3 regions of the Caproiciproducens galactitolivorans genome follow, and region 2 is predicted to be linked to each of the others. Evidence: riboswitches for the same ligand, from Rfam matches in the RefSeq annotation. Region 2 holds a riboswitch; each other region holds the start of a gene.

Region 1 (6,708 bases), on a different contig from region 2:
CGAGAAAACAGCGCGGAAATTTATAGACGCACAGGACCAGTACCTTGCATCCAAACAGGGAGGAAAAACAAATGAACAATAATCAGGTTCTTGCGATTTGGGGCAGCCCGGATAGTGGAAAAACCACCCTTTCTGTGAAGATCGCAAAAGGACTGGAAGCAATAAAACGGAGCGTTGCGATCGTCACCTGTGATGAAGAAACGCCATGCTTCCAGTCCTGACTCCTGCCGGGAAGCAGAATCACCCCTCTTTAGGTGAATTGTTGTCACAGTCCCGGATTTCCCAGACAGACATCTTAAAATATTCCGCACCATATGGGGACGAGATCAGTCTTATTGGCTATCGTTTGGAAGAAAATGAAACAACCTATCCTATTGTGGCGAAGCTCTCCAAAATGCGTACGGTTTCCGAGGAACTCGACTATGAAATGTATAAAGAAATAAAAATGTATTTATCTGTGCTTGCAATCATTGGAGGGATTATTCTGGCCGCATGCGCTTTGAATAATGACTGGAAAGGGTTTCTGTTTTGCACAACCAAGGGGAAGATTTCCTTGTCTATTACGGCTCTTGTGATTTTTGTAACCCTTATACGCGTTATCCGGCTGACTAAGCCGGTTGAATTCAGGAGGTAGATTTTATGTATATGCCTATATCATTGTATTCAAAAACCGTATGATGCCACTAACTTACCCGACCGCATTTGAGGATGGATGCTTGGTACTTGAGTAAATACATATGTTCTAGCAAGATTGCAATATATTCGTGCTGATTTTCATTTGCACATTGCAAAGCCACTAAAAATTGTCCAGTTTCCAGCCACTTTTTGCGCTATTTTATTATTGTTTGAACGTGCGGCTGCTAGCACAATTATGATTTAAAAGCACTAATATCAAATTTTTCGATATAGCGATATATCTGAATGCAGAGAATACAAAAACACTAGAATAAAATAAAAGACCGGAATAAATACGGTCTTTCAAACGATATATTGTTAAATTTTCCTTGCAATTTTTGTTTTTCCAACGTTACTGTATTGGGGGCAGCTTCCAGAGAACCTAGGAGAGGAACCTTTATTCCTATGTGATTGCGCCAACAATCCTTTGTGATACATAAAAATTATTTGATAACAAGGGTAAAAGCATATACTTTTACCCTTTATCATTCATGGTCGAGGTGACTGGATTCGAACCAGCGGCCTCTACGTCCCGAACGTAGCGCTCTACCAAGCTGAGCCACACCTCGAAAAATCGGCCCTCTTTGGGGCCATGGCTGCGGAAGAAGGATTCGAACCCTCACAAACAGAGTCAGAGTCTGTCGTGCTACCCTTACACAATTCCGCATCAAAATATCGGCAACTTATAATGACTTTATGGCTTTGTCACACCATATATTGTATTCCGTTCACCCCGTCAATACCTAACCTATATCGTAATGGGGGCTAACGTGTCAGCGAGATATATTCTACTACATTCAGCAGTAAAATGCAAGTTTTTTTTTTAATTTTTTTAGTACTTTGTATTTTTTCAGAACTTATTATAAAATTCCCGGTTTATGCCATCTTTTTTTGAAGTAACTTCTTCCTGCGCTCTGCGGGGGAGACAAGGTGCTTTCTCTGTGATAGGCGCTCCTTTACGCACCTCCGTATTTACACAGGCAATATTTTCTCCGCAACAGCGTAAAAACCTCATAAAAAATCATACAATAAAAAAAATTGTAAAATTAGAATACCACATCCTAGAATTATGATATAATAATTTTATAAAATTTCGAGAAAATTCAAATCATATATAAAAGCAAAATGAAAGGAGGATTATTTAGTGAAAAAAGGATTAAAAGTGGTCTGTTTCATTGCAAACAATTTTGAGGATTTGGAATTGTGGTACCCCGTTCTAAGGCTTCGGGAAGCAGGTGTAACCGTTCATCTGGTCGGAGAAAAAGCCGGCGAAAAATACATCGGGAAATACGGCGTACCTGCCACTTCCGATTATGCGTTTGGGGACATCGCCATCGAGGATTACGACGCACTTCTGGTTCCGGGCGGCTGGGCTCCGGACAAGCTCCGGCGTTTTCCGGAAGTGATCGAGATGGTTCGCGCAATAGACAGAGAAAACAAACCAATCGGTCAGATTTGCCACGCAGGCTGGGTTCTGATTTCCGCAAAAATACTGAATGGAAAGAACGTCACAAGCACGCCGGGTATTAAAGACGATATGGAAAACGCGGGAGCAAAGTGGCTGGACAAGCCCGTGGTTGTGGATGGCAATATCGTTTCCAGCCGCCGGCCGCAGGATCTACCGGGGTATATGAAAGCTTTTCTTTCCCTTCTTGAAAAGCGTTATCCGGATTCATAAATACGAAATCTGACGATTAAGATACTCGTATTTCACCGCCAAACAAAATACAAAAAAGGACGAACAAAGTATGATAAAAACAAACGAAGACGGCACGCTTGACATGAAGGTGCTCGAAATAAGCGATATCATCGACATCTCTTTGTTGCAAAAATTCCAGGATAATTTTGCAATCGGTATGAATTGTGCCAGTGTGACCGTAGACCGTAACGGCACCCCGGTAACAAATCCCAGTTCCTATACAAGATTTTGCGACGGATTTGTCCACCAGTCTCAAATTGGTGACCGCCGCTGTGCCGAATCCCACCACCGCATGGGCGAAATGGCCGCCCGCTCCGGCAGGCCGTTTGTCGGACAATGCCACGCGGGTCTGATTGATTTTGCCGCACCGATCATCATTAACGGCGAACTGATCGGAACCGTTTTGGGCGGACAGGTACTTTCGGAAAACCCCCGGGAGGAGCATTACCGCAAAGTTGCAAATGAAATTGATGTTAGTGGGGACGGGTTGGTCGAGGCGGTAAAAAAGATCAAGGTTACGGATATGAAAAGCATCAGCGCCGCCGCGGAAGTTTTGTTTATTGTCGTCAATGCACTCGCCAAAAACGGCTATGCAAAAATTGAGCTTGAACATCTCGCTAAGCTTTTGGCAAATAAATTCATCGAGATTTCGTCCACTCTGGAAGAACTTGCGTCCTCCGCGCAGAATATTACGGAACGGCAACAGGACCTGAACGAAGAGATTTCGCAAGTGGAAACCATTACGGAAGAAATTAATGATGTTTTGAAATCCATCACCCAAATCGCATCCTATACAAAGATTCTGGGCATCAACGCATCCATAGAATCGGCTCGCGTCGGGGAGGCTGGAAGAGGATTCGACGTCGTTGCAAAGGAAATTCAGACCTTGTCCCAAACTTCCAACGATACGGCCGAACATATCATGAAGCTAACAAAGAAGATCAAGGAATCCATCCAAGAAACCGTAAACAACTCTAATATCACTTTACATACGACCCAGGAACAGTCAAGCGCAATGGAGGAGGTTTCTGCCGTGATACAAGAATCCGTTCATATTGCCGATCAGCTCAACAGTCTAATGAAGCAAAATTAAGGAACGCCTGCCGAAAACGGCAGGCGTTCCTTAATTGCGTTCATTCTTTTGCGCCATACTCTTTTTCATATCTTTCAATGCATACTCGTATGATCTTCTTCGCTTCCTGCGCGTCCTGTATATGCTCAACAGCCGTAGCTTTTCCTTCGAGCTGCTTGTACACGGAGAAAAAGTGCGACATTTCTTCAAGCACATGTTTCGGCAGTTCCGTTATATCGTGATAGGCGTTATAGGTAGGGTCATGAAAGGGAACGGCAATAATTTTCTCGTCCACAAACCCGCTGTCCAGCATTGCAATGACACCGATCGGGCGACACCGAACAAGAGAAAGAGACTGTATATCCTCAGTACAGAGCACAAGAACATCCAGAGGATCACGGTCTTCCGCTATCGTGCGAGGAATAAACCCGTAATTTGCGGGATAATGCGCGGAAGTATAAAGAATTCGATCCATATAGAGCGTACCCGTACCTTTATCAAGTTCATATTTCGTTTTACAACCTTTCGGAATTTCAATGACCGCGCAAAAATCGTCTGTCTGGATTCTTTCTTTGGAGATATCGTGCCAAATGTTCAAAAATACCCCTCCAATATTCTTTTCGATGCCCCCTTCAAACGGGGTTTGAGTATGGCTATTATAGCTAGTCTGAGCGGAGAGCCGAGAAGCCGCCCCTCTTTCCCCCTCCCCGGAGTAAACAAAAAAGCTGATGCCTGCTGTGTATGCCACAGAAGTCATCAGCTTTAAAAGCAATTTTAGCATTCGCTATGGGAGAACTTCATTCCCAGTAAGTATTCTATCATAATCCAATAAAATGTCAATGTATTTCGGAGACAATCTGAACACACTATTCAATCCCCAGTTCTTTCTCACGCTTTTTCAATATTTGAAATGTTTCCGAAAAATCAAGGGTTGCAAAGTAATCCATCGGGGTTTCCGCACGCCGGATTAATTCAACAGGCCCGTCCTCTTTCAGGAGCAGCTCCGCAGAACGCAGGCGACCGTTATAATTGTACCCCATGGCGTGCCCATGTGCTCCCGCGTCATGTATTACCAGCAAATCGCCCTTATTGATTTTCGGAAGCATACGGTCAATTGCAAATTTGTCGTTGTTTTCACACAGGCTCCCAGTAATATCGTACCGATGGTCGCAGGGCGCGTTTTCTTTGCCCATAACCGTGATATGGTGGTACGCCCCGTACATTGCCGGGCGCATCAGATTTGCAGCGCAGGCATCTACGCCGATGTATTCCTTGTAAATATGTTTTTCATGGATTGCCGTTGTGACAAGGCAGCCGTATGGCCCGAGGATGTAACGCCCGAGTTCGGTGTAAATATCCACATTTTTAAGTCCCGCCGGAACCAGAATTTCTTCGTAGGCCATTCGGACGCCTTCGCCAATTTTTTCAATATCCGCCGGTTTCTGTTCGGGGCGGTACGGAATGCCGATTCCGCCGGACAGGTTAATGAAGGACACGGCAATTCCCGTCTGCTTGTACAGGTCAACCGCCGTACGGAATAAAATACCCGCCAGCGTCGGATAATACGCGTCATCCGTTGTATTGCTTGCCAGAAAGGCATGCAGACCGAACCGTTTCGCTCCATACGAACGCAGCTTGAGAAACCCTTCCTTCAACTGGTCGTAGGGGAACCCGTATTTTGACTCACCCGGATTATCCATAATTGCGTTGCTGATTTGGAAGGTTCCGCCGGGATTGTAGCGGCAGCAGATAGTTTCCGGAATACCCGTGGCTTCTTTCAGATAGTCAATATGCGTAAAATCGTCCAGGTTAATGATTCCGCCCAGCTTTTTTGCCAGCACAAATTCCTGCGCAGGCGTGTCATTGGAAGAGAACATGATATCGCTTCCGTGGAAGCCCACCGCGTCCGCAAGCATCAGTTCTGTTAAAGAAGAACAGTCCGTACCGCAGCCTTCTTCCTTCAACAGGCGAAGCAAAAAAGGATTTGGGGTTGCCTTTACCGCAAAATATTCCCGGAAACCGGGATTCCAGGAAAAAGCCTTTTGCAGCCTTCGCACATTTTCCCGAATTCCCTTTTCGTCGTAGAGATAAAATGGAGTGGGGTATTTTTCAGTAATTTTTTTTAATTGTTCTAGTGTAACAAACGGCTTCTTCAAGAAAATCAACTTCCTTCCATCATTGTGATCAGCGTAATTTCATTTTTCAATGCTTCTTTAAAAAGCTCAATCAGATTCCGTTTTTGGGAGTACAGGCAGGTTGATTCGGATCCTGCCGCGGTGTCCCCTGTCAGTACGTTTTTCGAGTCCGCAATCAGCCGGATTTGGTGCTGCCCGGTTTTCGTATGATAAACCTGCGCCCCATCCAACGCAAACGGCGGGTCGGTGATAATCACGACTTTCAACCCCCGAGCGACAGCCCCCTTGATCTGGGGCATCAGCTTTGAAAGCGTCTGCCCGGAAACGGCGAGATAGACCCGCTCCTTCGCCTTGTCAATCATGTTTTTCATTTTGTCAAAAATATTTTCTTCGCCCTTTACGGTGATATAACCCCCGGTTTCCTCCCTTTGCTCCGGGAGAACCTGCGTAAGCAATTGTGCGTATTCCTGCATGCGGCGAATCCGGTTACCGCAGAATTCCTCCGCCGGAACCGGAAGGTAGTGGGTTGCGGTATCCTCTTCTATAAACGCCGCGCCCTTTTCCACAAGGCCGGCGAGCGCCGTATACGTATTCGAGCGCGAAATCCCCGTCGCCTTCGCCGCTTCGTATCCCGTCATCCTGCCCTCGGAGCAAAGCATGAGGTAGAGCACCGACTCCTGACGGGTCAGCCCGAAATAGCCCAGCATTTCAGCGGCATCCATGCAATCCCTCCAGTAGTGTTTCTTTATAGGAACACTATAACCGCTTCCGGGCAATTTGTCAATAGCGTATCATACAAAATATCCGCCCGGCGTGAAAAAACAGGCAAAAAAGCTGGGGCGTATTCCGCCCCAGCCGTCATGATTGCAATCGCAAAAGCGGCTATGGTTTCCCATAGCCGCTTTAGATTTAGGAATCATCAGCTTTCAAAAATTTTGTCGTGAATTTTCTTTTCCATATTTCCAAGCGCTCCGGCATTGATTTTCGAAAGAAGCCCCCGCTGTACTTCGTCGTAATACCGTTTCGCGCGGGCAAGCTGTTTTGTTGCCTTTGCGATTTCCGCCTTATAGTCCGTCATGATCGCGGCAATCTCCGAGCGGTGTTTCTCATCCGTTTTCTCCGCAACC
Region 2 (6,708 bases):
AGAAGCCTAAAACTGATACAGCAATACTTAAAAGCGAAATAGATACGAGAACTTTTATTCCCATACGATCATAAAGCTTTCCGATAAAAACAGCAAGCAATCCATCAATTGCCATAGCAACTGCATATAATGTTGGAATTGCCGCTTGGTTTAATATTCTTTGAAATAAAAAGTGATAGGAAAGTATAGGAAAGCCGGCAAAGCCAAGAACACTAAAAAAAATGAACAGAGAATATAACCAATAATCAGCCGATACCTTCCTTTTTGAAGCTTGCGGTTTTTGATTTGCTGCCCCTCCGGACACGGTGATTGTTTCAAATTGCGACGGATTCGGATACTTATGCTTTGTATATAATACGACGGCAATCGTTAAAATTGCAGGAGCCCACATAATTTGAACCCCCTGCTTATACCCGCCAAAAGATGAAAGACATACCGTAAAAATAAGAGGCCCAATAATTGCGCCGATCTGGTCAAGAGCCTCACTAATACCAAAACCAAATCCAGATCCTATATGCTTTGTTGCATGTGAAATCATAGTATCTTTGCCGGGGCTGCGTACCGCTTTGCCAATTCGTTCAAGAATAATAAATAGTGCTGCAATTTCCCAATGCTCAGCCAAAGCCAGTAATGGAACTGAAATAAGCATAGCATAGCCTATAGTCGTCACAATCCAGCTATTACCGGTTTTATCAATAAAATATCCCGAAACAGCCCGGATTGCATATCCCAGGAATTCTCCAAAACCCGTTATAAGTCCAACTGCCACGGCATTGGCACCCAATACACCTAAATAGCTGCCATAGATACTACGCGCTCCTTCATAAGTAATATCCCCCAAGGCGCTGATTAATCCAAATAATAGAATAAATTCAAGTGCGAGATTTTTCTTTTTAGTTGTTTTATCCATATATTATTGTCTCCCAAATGCTGTTTCTTTTTTGCGCAGCAATTTCTTAGCATTGCCTAATCGGCAGCACATCTTTCTAATTTTGAAAAGCTTAAAAGAATTAAAGATATTATTGCACAAGCAGCTCCGAAATAAAAAGTTGCTGCCGGTGCAACTTTGTCCCATAGGAATCCGGCAATTAAATTTGCAGGTAAGGACATTAGTCCGAGAGAAGCATTAAAAAATCCGTATGCTGTGCCACGCTGATTATCAGGCACAATATGTGCAACTAACGCTTTTGCTATACCCTCTGTCGTCGCATAATAGAACCCGTAAAAGATATAAATGATCCAGATTTGCCATGCTTGATTTGCAAGAGCAAACCCGACATAGGCGATTGCGTAAATCAGCCACCCGGCTTGCATGACTTTAACCCGCCCGATTTTATCGGACAACGCACCTGCCGGTGTGGATAGGAGCGCATAGAATAGGTTAAACAGTGCATATACAACAGGAATTGCGATGACGCTGACACCTACATTTTGAGCACGTAAAATTAAATAGGAATCACTTGAATTTCCTAAAGTGAATATTAGCATTATAATCAGAAAATATAGGAATTTGCCTTTTAAGAGTGTCCAATTAAACTTACTCCCTTGGGGTGAATCCGGTTGAGACTTTTCTCTCACGAAAAAAACAATCAGCAAAAGGGTAATGGCTGAAATCAATCCGCCAATATAGAAAATAATTCTGTATCGCATAATATTTTTCGCAAGAAGCCATAAGAGACCGGCGGTAGCAAGTGGGCCAACAACAGAGCCAAATGTATCAAGTGTGCGCTGATAGCCAAAGGAAAATCCCATTTCCCCTTCTTTTGCGGATTGAGCAACAAGCGCGTCTCTTGGCGCATCCTTTATGCCCTTTCCTATACCGTCGGCAAAGCGGAGAACAAAAGCCTGCCATGCTGTAGAAGCAAAGCCGAACAAAAATCGACTGACTGCAGATAATAAATATCCAATAAATACGATTGCTTTACGCTTTTTTAGTTTATCCGACAAAAATCCAGACAAAATTTTGAAGATGCTTACGATTGTTGTAAGGCTACCTTCTACTAACCCTATCATCTCCTTGCTCATGCCAAGGACTGAGGAATAGAATACAGGCAGGATGGGCTGTATCATATCTTGCCCGAATCCTCCGAAGAAAGCTACCCATCCGAGAGTACGAACATTGTTTCTGTTTCGCTTCATGATGATACACTCCTTTTTTCTCCAACAAAAAAACTTCTATTATTTATAATAATAGAAGTCATTAACCCCAGAAATGGGGTATAAGGCGAACTTCATCGCCGTTATTCTAATTGCTTTAAGTTTAGTCATAAGACTGTGTTTTGTCAACTATAATTCAATGCTGCAAATACAATTGATAAAAGTTAGTATAATTCTTGCAGATGCTGATGCAAAGTGCTATACTACCCTTAAAGGGATGAAGCTCCCCTTCGGAATATCCGAATTGCTGATTACAGCTGATGGCTTCTACAAGATTGTAGAGGTTGTCAGCCTTTTTCATCGTCTAAGGGGGGGACTTATCAGATGGGAGGCACTGTCATGAGAAATATCCTTATCCCGATTGACGGAACGGAACGCAGCATGAAAGCGGTTGACTTGGTAAAGTCACTATACATGCCAAAAGACGTGAATATTGTACTGCTCATGGTTCGGGAAGATATTGCGTCAATGTTTTCTGCGAAAGAATTTGATAAGATAAAAAAGGAAATGAAATCGACTTTGGATGCTGTTTCCGATCAAATGCCGGGTTTTCAGGTGAAAAAAGAAGTAGTGATTGGCCGCGCCGGGGAAGGGATTTTGGATTGTGCAAACCAAAATAACATAGATATCATTGTAATGACAAAATCCACCAAAGACGGTTGGTCTCAAATGATTGGATCTGTAGCGTCTTATGTGGTAAAATACGCTAGTTGCATCGTCATGATTGTACCGGAAAACGGTTCCTATGAACGATTGAACCGTAAATTAGTAAGATGCAAGCATATGGATGATATTGTCACCTTGGCAGGGCAAGCCAGTCTGAAAACGAGCACTTGTTATCTGCCGGTTCAAGCGGGAATATGCAGTTATTTTATTACGGTCTTAGAGGGGAAAATGAGGCTGAATCATCTAGCTTTTAACCCGGATGGAAATATGTGGAACCTTCCGCCTCAGAACAAACAGCCGGATCATTACGATTTAAAGAAAGGGGAAGAAAAAGAGATTCAGGTTGAAATACTGGTTTGTTACGACCATCTGGATCAAATAAAAGTAGTAAACCCAAGCATGACGGAACCACTAAAATTCCATTATATTGCCCGCTTTGAGAACACGGAAAACTAAATAAAAGGGAATGAAGTTCTCCCTTGGCAACAAGCCGAAACGAATGGCTGATGACTTCTACAACAAATTGCGGTAGATGGCATCAGCTGTTTTTTACGGTGCTTACCGCTCAAGAGGGAATTTTTATGACCGATGAACCAACTGAGAAATATTCGGGGCCTGTTCCATTAATTGATGGATTTACGACAATTTATAAGCAAAGCATTGAGGAATTGGATAAGTCAGGGTAATTCAATTTATGAAATGGTGTTATATGAAAGTTGATAATGATATGATGCGGCGCATCCCACTTTATTTTAAGTATTTGCAAAATATCCCCCAAAATATACAAGCCTTGAAGCTAAACGCTATCGCAAAGGATCTTTCTATCCCTTCAAAAACTGTCAAGGGAGATATACAGATTCTGTTAGGTATAGAACGTTTCAGAGAAATTAATCGGGAAGAACTTTTTCAAGCGGTTTATCAGCATATGCTCTGCAAATCAGCAAGTGCGGTGGTATTGGTCGGTGTTGGAAAAATCGGGAAAGCACTTTTGGGTTATGCTGGGTTTTCCGTCTACGGTCTCGACATTCTCGCCGGTTTTGATATTAACGAACAATTGATTCGAAAAGGCGTATCGGGAAAGCCGGTTTATCCTGTTAATGAGTTGGAAGCAATATGCCATCGGTTGAATGCGAAGATTGCCATTATTGCGACACCAGGTATCAGCGCGCAAACGACCTGTGATGCACTAGTCAGAGCAGGTATCGTTGCTATATGGAACTTTTCTTCCGTCCAGCTCAAAGCTCCGAGCCATATGATGATATTCAACGAACGCATGACGGACACGCTTAGATCACTTGCTGCATATGCAAATACAATAACCCAATGTGACATGTCAACAGACGCACAAATTGGAAAGGATTGATGCTTTACGTTCTTCAGCATTTTATTCCCAAATGATGATAAGATTCCTCATCAGGAAGCGGAATCAGAACCGGGCTATTTCAAAGACCTAAATTTGGATCAAATAATCCACCCAATTTTAACCGGCTACAAAACATACCAGCTGGATCGCTGGTTTTTGACACCCCTCGCTAATGCGGATATTATCCAATATCGGCAGGATGTTATGCGTGACCTTGAAAATGATGGGCTACGGGAGCTCATTTCCACTTTTTCTAAAACCATTTTTGAGCTCAATGCCTTTCAAGATCAATTGAGGAAAATTCTGGTTTCCAATGACGCTTATCAAAACAACTATTTGGCCAGAGGACGAATGTTGGATTTTGCAAGTCGATATTGTTCCGTCATCATTGAGGCAGTAAATGGTCTAAATAAAAAGACGATACTTTCGAAAGGCTTACAGAGATTTGTGGACTATCTGCATAACTATCAAGAAAGCGAGAAGTTCCTTACCTTGAAAACAAGCGTGGATGATCTGAAAAAGGAACTTTCCACGGTGCACTATTGTATGTTGATAAAAAACGGCGCCATACGAGTCCGAAAATACGAGAATCAGCCAGACATCAGCGTTGACGTCCGCGAATTATTTGCCCGTTTTCAGCAGGGAAATGTGCAAGAGTACCGCCACAAGCTGACGGAAGAACCTCGGGCAGAGCATGTGGAAGCTGCTGTTCTCAAACTGGTCGCAACCTGCTACCCAAATGTTTTTTCTGATCTGAACGATTTCTGTATGCGGAACTTGGAATTCATTGATCCGGTTATCGCGCAGTTTTCACGTGAAGTTCACTTCTATCTTTCATGGCTGGGATTTATAGCACCTCTCAAAGAAAGGGGGCTGCCTTTCTGCTATCCCAGGCTTACGTCCGGTGCTGACAGGCTCTACGACCTAAACTTCTTCGATCTTGCACTGGCAAAGTCGCTTGGCTCTGAAAACAAGCCGGTTACAAACGATTTTACGCTGGAGCCTCCGGAACGGATTTTAGTCGTCACAGGGCCAAATCAGGGAGGAAAAACTACCTATGCGCGCGCATTTGGGCAAATCCATTATCTTGCAAGTCTCGGCTTGTGCGTTCCGGGAAAAGAGGCATCGCTTTTATTATTTGACCAGATTTACACTCATTTCGAACGCGAAGAAGATTTATCATCACTCAACGGAAAACTACAGGATGATTTGGAACGACTGTATGACATTCTAAGCCATGCCACTTCGAAAAGCCTTATTGTCATCAACGAAATATTTTCTTCAACCACCCTATCGGACGCTATTTTGCTGGGCAACCATATGATGGATGCCATTGTGAAAATCGGCTGTCCGGCTATTTGTGTAACATTTATTGATGAACTTGCCACTTACGGAAAAGAAACAGTCAGTATGATGAGTACGGTAGATGAAAACGATCCTACAATAAGGACCTTTCAAATTGTACGTAAGCCTCCTGACGGACTGGCTTATGCACTTCACATCGCCTCGAAATACCATCTTACTTATGCTCAGCTCAGCGCACGGCTAAAGCAAAAAATGTGAATAGTACCAAGTACGGAAGGAATAGGTAAAAATGGAAGTCAGATTATTAGCTGATGATTTTGATTTTAATATGCAGGAAAAACCCTCTTGTGATTGGAAAACATTGTCTGATGATCTCGAATTAAAACGGATTATATCCGCAATGGGCAACGGGGACGACTTGGTTGAGAATGTATGCGATCAAGTCCTGTCTCATTCTTTGAAAAACATAGAGCAAATTCGTTACCGACAGGATATTCTCAAAGACTGTATTAGTAATTCAGATACCATAAGGAAATTATATAAAATTACTTGTGAAACAAAGGAACAGAAGAGCAGATTATGGTCGTGGTTATCGCCTAATCAGTCTTTGTCAATCAATTATTCAAGCTCCATTACCCTTCTAAAGCTTTATTCCGAAGCATTGTTGAACATCCGTAATGCAGCAGTACGTAATTCGCAGAATTTTCATGCAAAAGGTTGGAAACGATTCATTCAGATGTTGCAAGATGAACTGAGTGATGACTATTTTACACAGGTTAGAGCGTTGCTGAATGAACTAAAAGATGAAGATAACAAAGGAATATTGATTAGTGCTAATCTTGGTAACTATTGTCAAGGTGTGAATTATGTTTTAAGGCGCAAAGAAGGAAAGCATTTTTGGTGGCATTGGAGTTTCTCTCCTGAATTTAACCTAGCGCCAAGGGATGATGCCGGTGCTTCTGATTTTGGAAAAAGACGTGATCGGGCAATTAACGAAAGTACCAATGTTCTTTCACAATCAGCGGAACACATTGGAAACTTTTTTCTGACCCTTCAACAGGAGCTTGCCTTTTATATAGGCTGCTTGAATTTGCACGACAAAATGAAGGAATTAAAGATGCCTCTATGTATTCCTGAATTACTTTCTCTCCGATCTGAAAATAGAAAATTTGATAATTTATACGACATTAGCCTTGCTTTGACCAAAAATACATCGG
Region 3 (6,708 bases), on a different contig from region 2:
GAAGATACTGTTGTCCGCCGCCTTCCATCTGAAACATTTCCTTATCGGGTCACATTATTCAGCCATTTGAAGCTTTTGTATCGCAGCACCGAAAATGGGATTTTGATAATTTCATCGCTCATCAGGATCATATAGATGACCGGAACGCTCCATTTAAATACGAAAGCCGCCAGGGCGCCCATTAGAATGGAGCCGCCCCACATGGTGGTTGTGTCAAGGACCAACCCGAACCGGGTATCGCCGCCGCCCCGGAAAACGCCGACGATGAGCGTTGTGTTGATTGCCTGTGCAAAGGAAAAATACGACATCACAAACAGCATGAATGATAAATGATTTTGCGTAGTCGGCGCCAGATTTAACGCGGATATGATCATCGGCCTTGCAGCCAGAATCAGGATCGCGCCGGCTCCGCCCGCGATAATGCTCAGCTTAATGAAACGCCTGGCGTAGATTTTGGCGTTTTGCAGATGGTTTTCCCCGATGGCCTTGCCGATGGTGATTGCGGTTGCGTTTGCAAGCCCAAAGGCGATTACCAGGGCAAGCTGCCGGGTGATCTGCGCAACGGAATTCGCCGACACAACAGAGCTTCCAAGGTGGCCGATCACAACGGCGTTCATCGCCACGCCGCAGCCCCACATCAGTTCGTTTATTGTAACCGGGACGGAATAGTACAGAAAGTCCCGGAACAGGTATTTGTCCCGCAAAAGCAGGGACGAAGGCTTAAATCGCAGGACATGGTTGAACTTTGCCGCATAGATTATGACAACCAGCAGCTCGATGCCTCTGGAAGTAAGTGTTGCGATGGCGGAACCCCGGATGCCAAGCTTTGGGCAGCCAAACAAGCCGAAGATTAGCAGGGAAGCAATTGTAACGTTCGACAGCAGGGAAATCAGGTACACCACGCTGGAGATTACGACGCGCTCCACGCTCCGCATGATATTCAGATAAATTACCGTGATCGACATGAGTATATATGAGAAGGAAATGATTCGAAGATATTTTACCCCTTCCGCTATAACCGGCCGCTCATTCGTAAATATATTCATGATTTGCTCTGGGAAGACCAGCACGGTTAGGGTAAATAAGGCGGCAACGCTCAACGAGAACCGCATACTGATTGCCGTGATTTTGAGGATGCTGTCGGTGTCTTTCTTTCCCCAGTACTGGGCTGTTAAAACGGCGGCGCCGGAGGTTAATCCGAAGAAAATTAACGTCAGGATGAATTGCACTTGGTTGGCAAGCGAGGCGGCGGAAAGCACCGTTTCGCTCACCCTTCCGAGCAGAAGGACGTCGATGGAAGAAATCCCGACGTTGATTAAATTTTGAAGCGCCATGGGCAGTATCAAAGAGAAGGCCGTTTTGTAAAAGGCTTTTGCTTCGTTTCTGTCAATGATCGTATTGTGTTTCACAAGCATTCCTTTCCGGTTTTCCAAAACCAGTTTTGATTTTTATGATCAGTATATTGGTAAATCTAATTTTGCGGACCGGAACATCCGGTGTTTCCAAAGCCGGCAATAGAAAATGATCAGCCGAAAAGGCGTTTGCCGGGATGACAAAAATTTTTTTTCATAATATAATAGGGAATACGGGATTCAAAATGAAATTACATACAGAATGAAGGATATTATGAACGAAAAAGAAATTTCAGAAATTCGCCGCCGCTTTCGTCCGGATAAGAGCAATATTACCCGGATTCGCGGCTGCTACGTGAACGAGCAGAGAGAAATTGTTACGCAATTCAGCCAGTCGCTGGGGCTGATGCAGCAGGAAGAAGCCGAAGAGCTTCTGGCAATCCTAAAAAAGACGCTGTCTGGCACAATTGGGAAAAACCTGATCGACATTGAGTTTGCCACTCGACAGGTCCTCGAAGGGGAGGAACATAAGTTGCTGATGGCACTTCGAGATTCCTCGCTGGAGGACGATGATGCCGTTCGGGAATTCTATGGGCGCGTGATTCAGGCGCTTAACTTGGAGGGGAAATACCTTATTCTTTTGGCCTGCGACAAATATGATGTTCCTTACTACGCAGAGGACGGAGAAAAGCAGGAAGATTCCTCGGAAGTGTTTTCGTACTTTTTGTGCAGTATCTGTCCTGTGAAACTGACAAAGCCGGCGCTCGGTTATTATGCCAGTGAAAACACGTTCCGGAATATTGCGTCCGACTGGATTGTGTCGGCGCCGGAGCTTGGCTTCCTTTTCCCGGCTTTTGACGACCGGAGCGCCAACATTTATAACGCCCTGTACTATTCCCACAATCTTGCGGAGAACCACGCGGAATTCGTGGACGCCATATTCAAAACCGAAATCCCAATGCCGGCCGCCGAACAAAAAGAAACATTCCAATCTATTTTGAGCGAAACCATTGCAGATGACTGCAATCTGGATGTTGTGCAAACGGTTCACAGCGAATTGTCCGGGCTGATTGAAGAACACAAAACCAATAAAGAGAAAGAGCCGTTGGTGATTTCAAAGGAAACGGTGAAAGGTGTTTTGAAATCCTGTGGTGTTCCGGAAACCCGAGTCACAGCGTTTGAAGAAAAATATGACGACGCTTTTGGCGCCGATATGGAAATCAGTCCGCGTAATATCATTGATACCAAGCAATTTGAGCTGCGTACCCCCGATGTGACAATCCGTGTGAACCCGGAATGCAGCGACCTGGTCGACACGCGGGTCATCAATGGGGTGAAGTATATTTTAATCCGTGCTGATGAAGGCGTGGAGGTAAACGGTGTGAACATTCATATTTCGTAACAGTTCTTAGGAACCTAAAAAAAGATTTCCCCGCAGAACGGTTATGTGAATAATTTTACCATATATCAGCAGACTGGCAAAGATGTTGCGCGATAAAATTCGCGGCTATAAAAAGATGTCTTGAAAAAAGCGCTCCGAAAAAATCGGAGCGCTTTTTTATGCTAGGGTGAAGGCGGTTTCCTACAATAGCTGCGCAACGAATTTGCCCGTCCAGCATGCGGAAAGGGCAAGAAACAGATTCAGACAGGCGTTTAGCCCGCCCATTAAATATGCGCCTTCGGAGATAAAGGAAACCGTTTCAAAGCTGAAAGTAGAAAATGTTGTAAGCCCTCCCAAAAATCCGGTTGTCAGGAATATCCGAAGGTTTGGGGACATAGGGAATAGGCTTGTACTGGATTCCATGATAAAGCCCATGATAAACCCGCCAAGTACATTCACAAGGAAAGTCCCCAGGGGGAAGTTGCCGAAAAACTTTGAGGTAGAGCACGAAATTATGTATCTTAACATGGTACCCAAAAATCCGCCGAAACCAACAATTAATACTTTAATCATTCCCTATACCACCTTACAAAAAATAAAAGCTTCTACTTTAAGTGTAAAGTAGAAGCCATCAGCATAAAGATGCATTTTGGTGAGCCTCATCACCATATTGAACTATATAACAGGATAAAGGATATCCGTTGGTTTGTAAATACATAGAAAACATAAAGAATCGGATTCTCCTTGCTCGATTTCGTGTTTTTTGTACAATCCCTTATTGCAGCGATGCCGCCCGCATAGCCAGAATAAAATACACTCTTATTCCCGAAAAGAAAATTTTTCAGTTTCAAGAATAAGAGTGTTCGGATCAGCCAGTATGTAATAAACAAATTGTACAATTTCCAGATTATAAACTAAAAGTCATAGCTGATTTCCGTTATGGGAATGACTTTTTTTGGTACTTCCGGATGCTCTCCGATCATCTTTTCCATCCAGATCATATCGTACCATGTGCCGAACTTATAGCCGCATTTTGTAAAGTGAGCCGCTTTTGCATACCCTAAATGCTCGTGGAAAGCCATACTGGCATTGTTAAGGTGCGCATCCTCAACCGGTGTATAGGCAATGCAGGCGTTCAGGTTAATAATGTTCTGGCGTTTCAGAAGCTCCTCCAGAGCAAGATACAGTTTTTTTCCCAAGCCTTTCCTTCGGCAATCCTGTTTTATGTATATGCTGGTTTCAACCGCCCAATTGTAAGCCGCGCGCTTTTTAAATGCCGATGCATATGCATAGCCGACAATGCGCCCCTCATCCACAGCGACAATGTAGGGATACATTTGTAAAGTGTCTTTGGTTCGCCTTGAAAACTCAGCTACGGACGGTACGTCATACTCAAAAGTAATGGACGTATTCCGAACATAGGGGGAATAAATATCCAAAAGTTCTTCTGCGTCCTTTTCTGTTGCCATCCGGATCAGGGTTCCCTGCTCCATTTTACGACCTTCTTTCTTTCATAAATGTAATTCCCATTGTGGAGGTGATGGGAATCATATTCTTTCATATGACCGGCTTATCCCCTATGCGGATAACCGAAACCATAAAAAACAATAGCAGCCTTATGTCACAAAATCATGACAAACGTACCAAGGGTAATTAGTATGCCGCCGAGGATGCTTTTCACTGTTACCGTTTCCTTCAGCGCCACAAAAGCAAGAACCATGGCAATGACCACGCTGAATTTATCGATTGGGATTACTTTTGAGGCTTCGCCGATTTGAAGTGCCTTATAATAGAATAGCCATGAAAGGCCGGTTGCAATGCCGGACAGAATAAGGAATATCCAGCTTTTTTGAGTAATATTCGCAATTTGGAACTGTGTTCCGGTGATAAAAACGATTCCCCACGCCATGATTAAAACGACTGCGGTGCGTATTGCAGTAGCTAAGTTAGAGTTTATGTCCTCAATTCCGATCTTGGCCAGTATGGACGTAGACGCTGCAAATACTGCGGACAATAACGCATAAATGAACCACATGGAATTTCCGTTTTTTAACTTTTCGATCGTGCCATTCACTCCCGTTCTTTTTTTAATAAGTGCTTGTGACATTTATCTGTTGCCACTTTTTCATTATAGAAAGCCATTTTGCAATAGTATCTGTAATTATACTCATGTTATACCGCACAGGGGACCGAAAATCAATCCTGCCGAATCGGCGGCGCATCAGAAATTTCAGCGCTTCGGCCGAGCTGAACCGTAGGAGATTGTCATAAACATACGGGTATCCTGCGCGATCCCGGGACGGTACATAAAAAGAGAGGCATCGGTTCGTGGGGAAGATAAACCGATGCCTCGCAAATAGAATTATTATGAAGAATATAGCATGGAAACTTTTATCCTACTGTGGCAACAAAAATTCTTGTGCCGTTTACATAAATTCCGGCTGCAGAGTCCGCCGCGCCGGCGGAAGTAATTTTGTAGTAATAATCATTGCCGGATTTGGAAACAAAAGCGAGCTTGAAGCACGGAGTTCCAACGGTAACGGATGGGGCTGTGGCGGAGGTAATCTTGAAGGTATAGGCGCCATGCACCGTCAAATCCATTGTCGTATCACTTGTGAAAGTGTTGCCTTTTACGGTGGCAACAAAAATTCTTGTGCCGTTCACATAGATTCCGGCTGCGGAGCCCGACGCACCGGCGGAAGTGATTCTGTAGAAATAATCATTGCCGGATTTGGAAACAAAAGCGAGCTTGAAGCACGGAGTACCGACGGTAACGGTTGGAGCCGCCGCCGAGGTAATCTTGAACATATAGGATCCGTTTACTTCTAAATCCATGGTGGTGTCGCTTGTGAAGGAATAGCCTTTTACCGTAGCGACAAAGAGCTTGTTGCCATTCAGGTATATGCCCGTTGCGGCGCCAATGGGGCCGACTGCGGTAAGCTTGTAGAAGTATTCGTTGCCGTTTTTGGCATACAGCGCTACGGTGAATACGCCGCCTGTGCCGGCTACAACGGAAGGTACGGACGATGAGGTCACTTTCATAATGTAGCTGGAGCCCTTTTCGACCGAGAGGTCGGCGTTTGTGTCGGAAACAGCGGTCGGTTCAGCAAGAGCGGTAATCGTGCATTGCGCCGTACCGTAGTCATCCATTTCGTAGCCGTCCGCGTCATAGAGCGTTGCGGTCAGAGTCGCCTTGTTTTCCGACGCGAAAACCGGGTCAAAACCGGTTACCTTTACGGTTGCGGAAGCGCCGGAGGAGGTGAGCTCAAATATGTCGTTGCTGCCGTCGATGTCCCAGACAATCCTGCCCCCGTCGGGGAGAGAGGTCCCGGCCGGGTAAGCGGCAGCGGTGAATGTCTCTGAACAGCCCTTCGCAATGCTTGAAGTGTCTTTATTAATCGCAAGGCCTGCAAAAGAAAGGGAGGCAATTTTAAACGTATCGGTTGCCGCGCCGGCTGTTTTTGCAAGCGTATAACCGAAGGTGTTGAAATCGTCCGCGTCAACCGCATTTGCAGCAGCCTTGAAGACGGTGGTGCCGGCCGCAAAGGTTTTGTCGGTCAGCTTCAGCGTGACACCGGAGGCGCTGCCGGTTACATAAAGGTTTCCGGCTGCAATCTTCATTGTGCCGTCGCCGCTGATTGTATCTGCCGTAACCATGCCGTCAAATGCAAGCGTGGTATCGGTATCTAAGGAAATAGTGTCAACCGTAACGGAACCGCCGACGGTTGCGCTTGTGTCTTCATGCTGGGTGTAAATCGTCCCGTTTTTCGCGTTGGCGGGAGCGGGGATTTTTCCGATGAAGGCATCGCTGTCATCGCCGAGATACACACTTGTTTCGCGGAAATCGAGGTCGATGGCGTTTATGCCGATGCTGTCGCCGGATAAGGTGATGGAACCGTCCGCGTCCGATTTCAGGCCGGCGCAGGTGATTTTGGATTCCTTAGAGGACAGAAAGATCTCCTGCGCGGTAATTTT

What was found. Region 2 has a riboswitch for fluoride ahead of P9B68_RS09115 (universal stress protein). Riboswitches for the same ligand answer to the same signal wherever they lie in the genome.
Region 1: it holds a riboswitch for fluoride, as region 2 does, so the genes downstream of both, P9B68_RS04130 (inorganic diphosphatase) here and P9B68_RS09115 (universal stress protein) in region 2, are expected to answer to the same signal.
Region 3: it holds a riboswitch for fluoride, as region 2 does, so the genes downstream of both, crcB (fluoride efflux transporter CrcB) here and P9B68_RS09115 (universal stress protein) in region 2, are expected to answer to the same signal.

What each region holds. Positions count from the first base shown of each region.
Region 1 is NZ_JAJUFJ010000003.1:140,406-147,113, reverse strand. It holds gene P9B68_RS04160 (P-loop NTPase family protein) at 72-221, shown strand; gene P9B68_RS04155 (hypothetical protein) at 206-634, shown strand; tRNA gene P9B68_RS04150 (tRNA-Pro) at 1,168-1,244, opposite strand; tRNA gene P9B68_RS04145 (tRNA-Gln) at 1,269-1,342, opposite strand; gene P9B68_RS04140 (type 1 glutamine amidotransferase domain-containing protein) at 1,820-2,353, shown strand; gene P9B68_RS04135 (PocR ligand-binding domain-containing protein) at 2,424-3,467, shown strand; gene P9B68_RS04130 (inorganic diphosphatase) at 3,508-4,044, opposite strand; fluoride riboswitch at 4,187-4,260, opposite strand; gene P9B68_RS04125 (diaminopimelate decarboxylase) at 4,313-5,602, opposite strand; gene P9B68_RS04120 (TrmB family transcriptional regulator) at 5,608-6,303, opposite strand; gene P9B68_RS04115 (hypothetical protein) at 6,501-6,708, opposite strand, start outside.
Region 2 is NZ_JAJUFJ010000011.1:93,187-99,894, forward strand. It holds gene P9B68_RS09105 (MFS transporter) at 1-910, opposite strand, end outside; gene P9B68_RS09110 (MFS transporter) at 967-2,139, opposite strand; fluoride riboswitch at 2,185-2,248, opposite strand; fluoride riboswitch at 2,362-2,434, shown strand; gene P9B68_RS09115 (universal stress protein) at 2,497-3,279, shown strand; fluoride riboswitch at 3,277-3,346, shown strand; gene P9B68_RS09120 (redox-sensing transcriptional repressor Rex) at 3,533-4,186, shown strand; gene P9B68_RS09125 (MutS-related protein) at 4,280-5,749, shown strand; gene P9B68_RS09130 (MutS-related protein) at 5,781-6,708, shown strand, end outside.
Region 3 is NZ_JAJUFJ010000002.1:9,628-16,335, reverse strand. It holds gene P9B68_RS02455 (MATE family efflux transporter) at 42-1,415, opposite strand; gene P9B68_RS02450 (DUF4317 domain-containing protein) at 1,627-2,754, shown strand; gene crcB (fluoride efflux transporter CrcB) at 2,935-3,306, opposite strand; fluoride riboswitch at 3,349-3,409, opposite strand; gene P9B68_RS02440 (GNAT family N-acetyltransferase) at 3,648-4,226, opposite strand; gene P9B68_RS02435 (EamA family transporter) at 4,355-4,768, opposite strand; gene P9B68_RS02430 (hypothetical protein) at 5,125-6,708, opposite strand, start outside.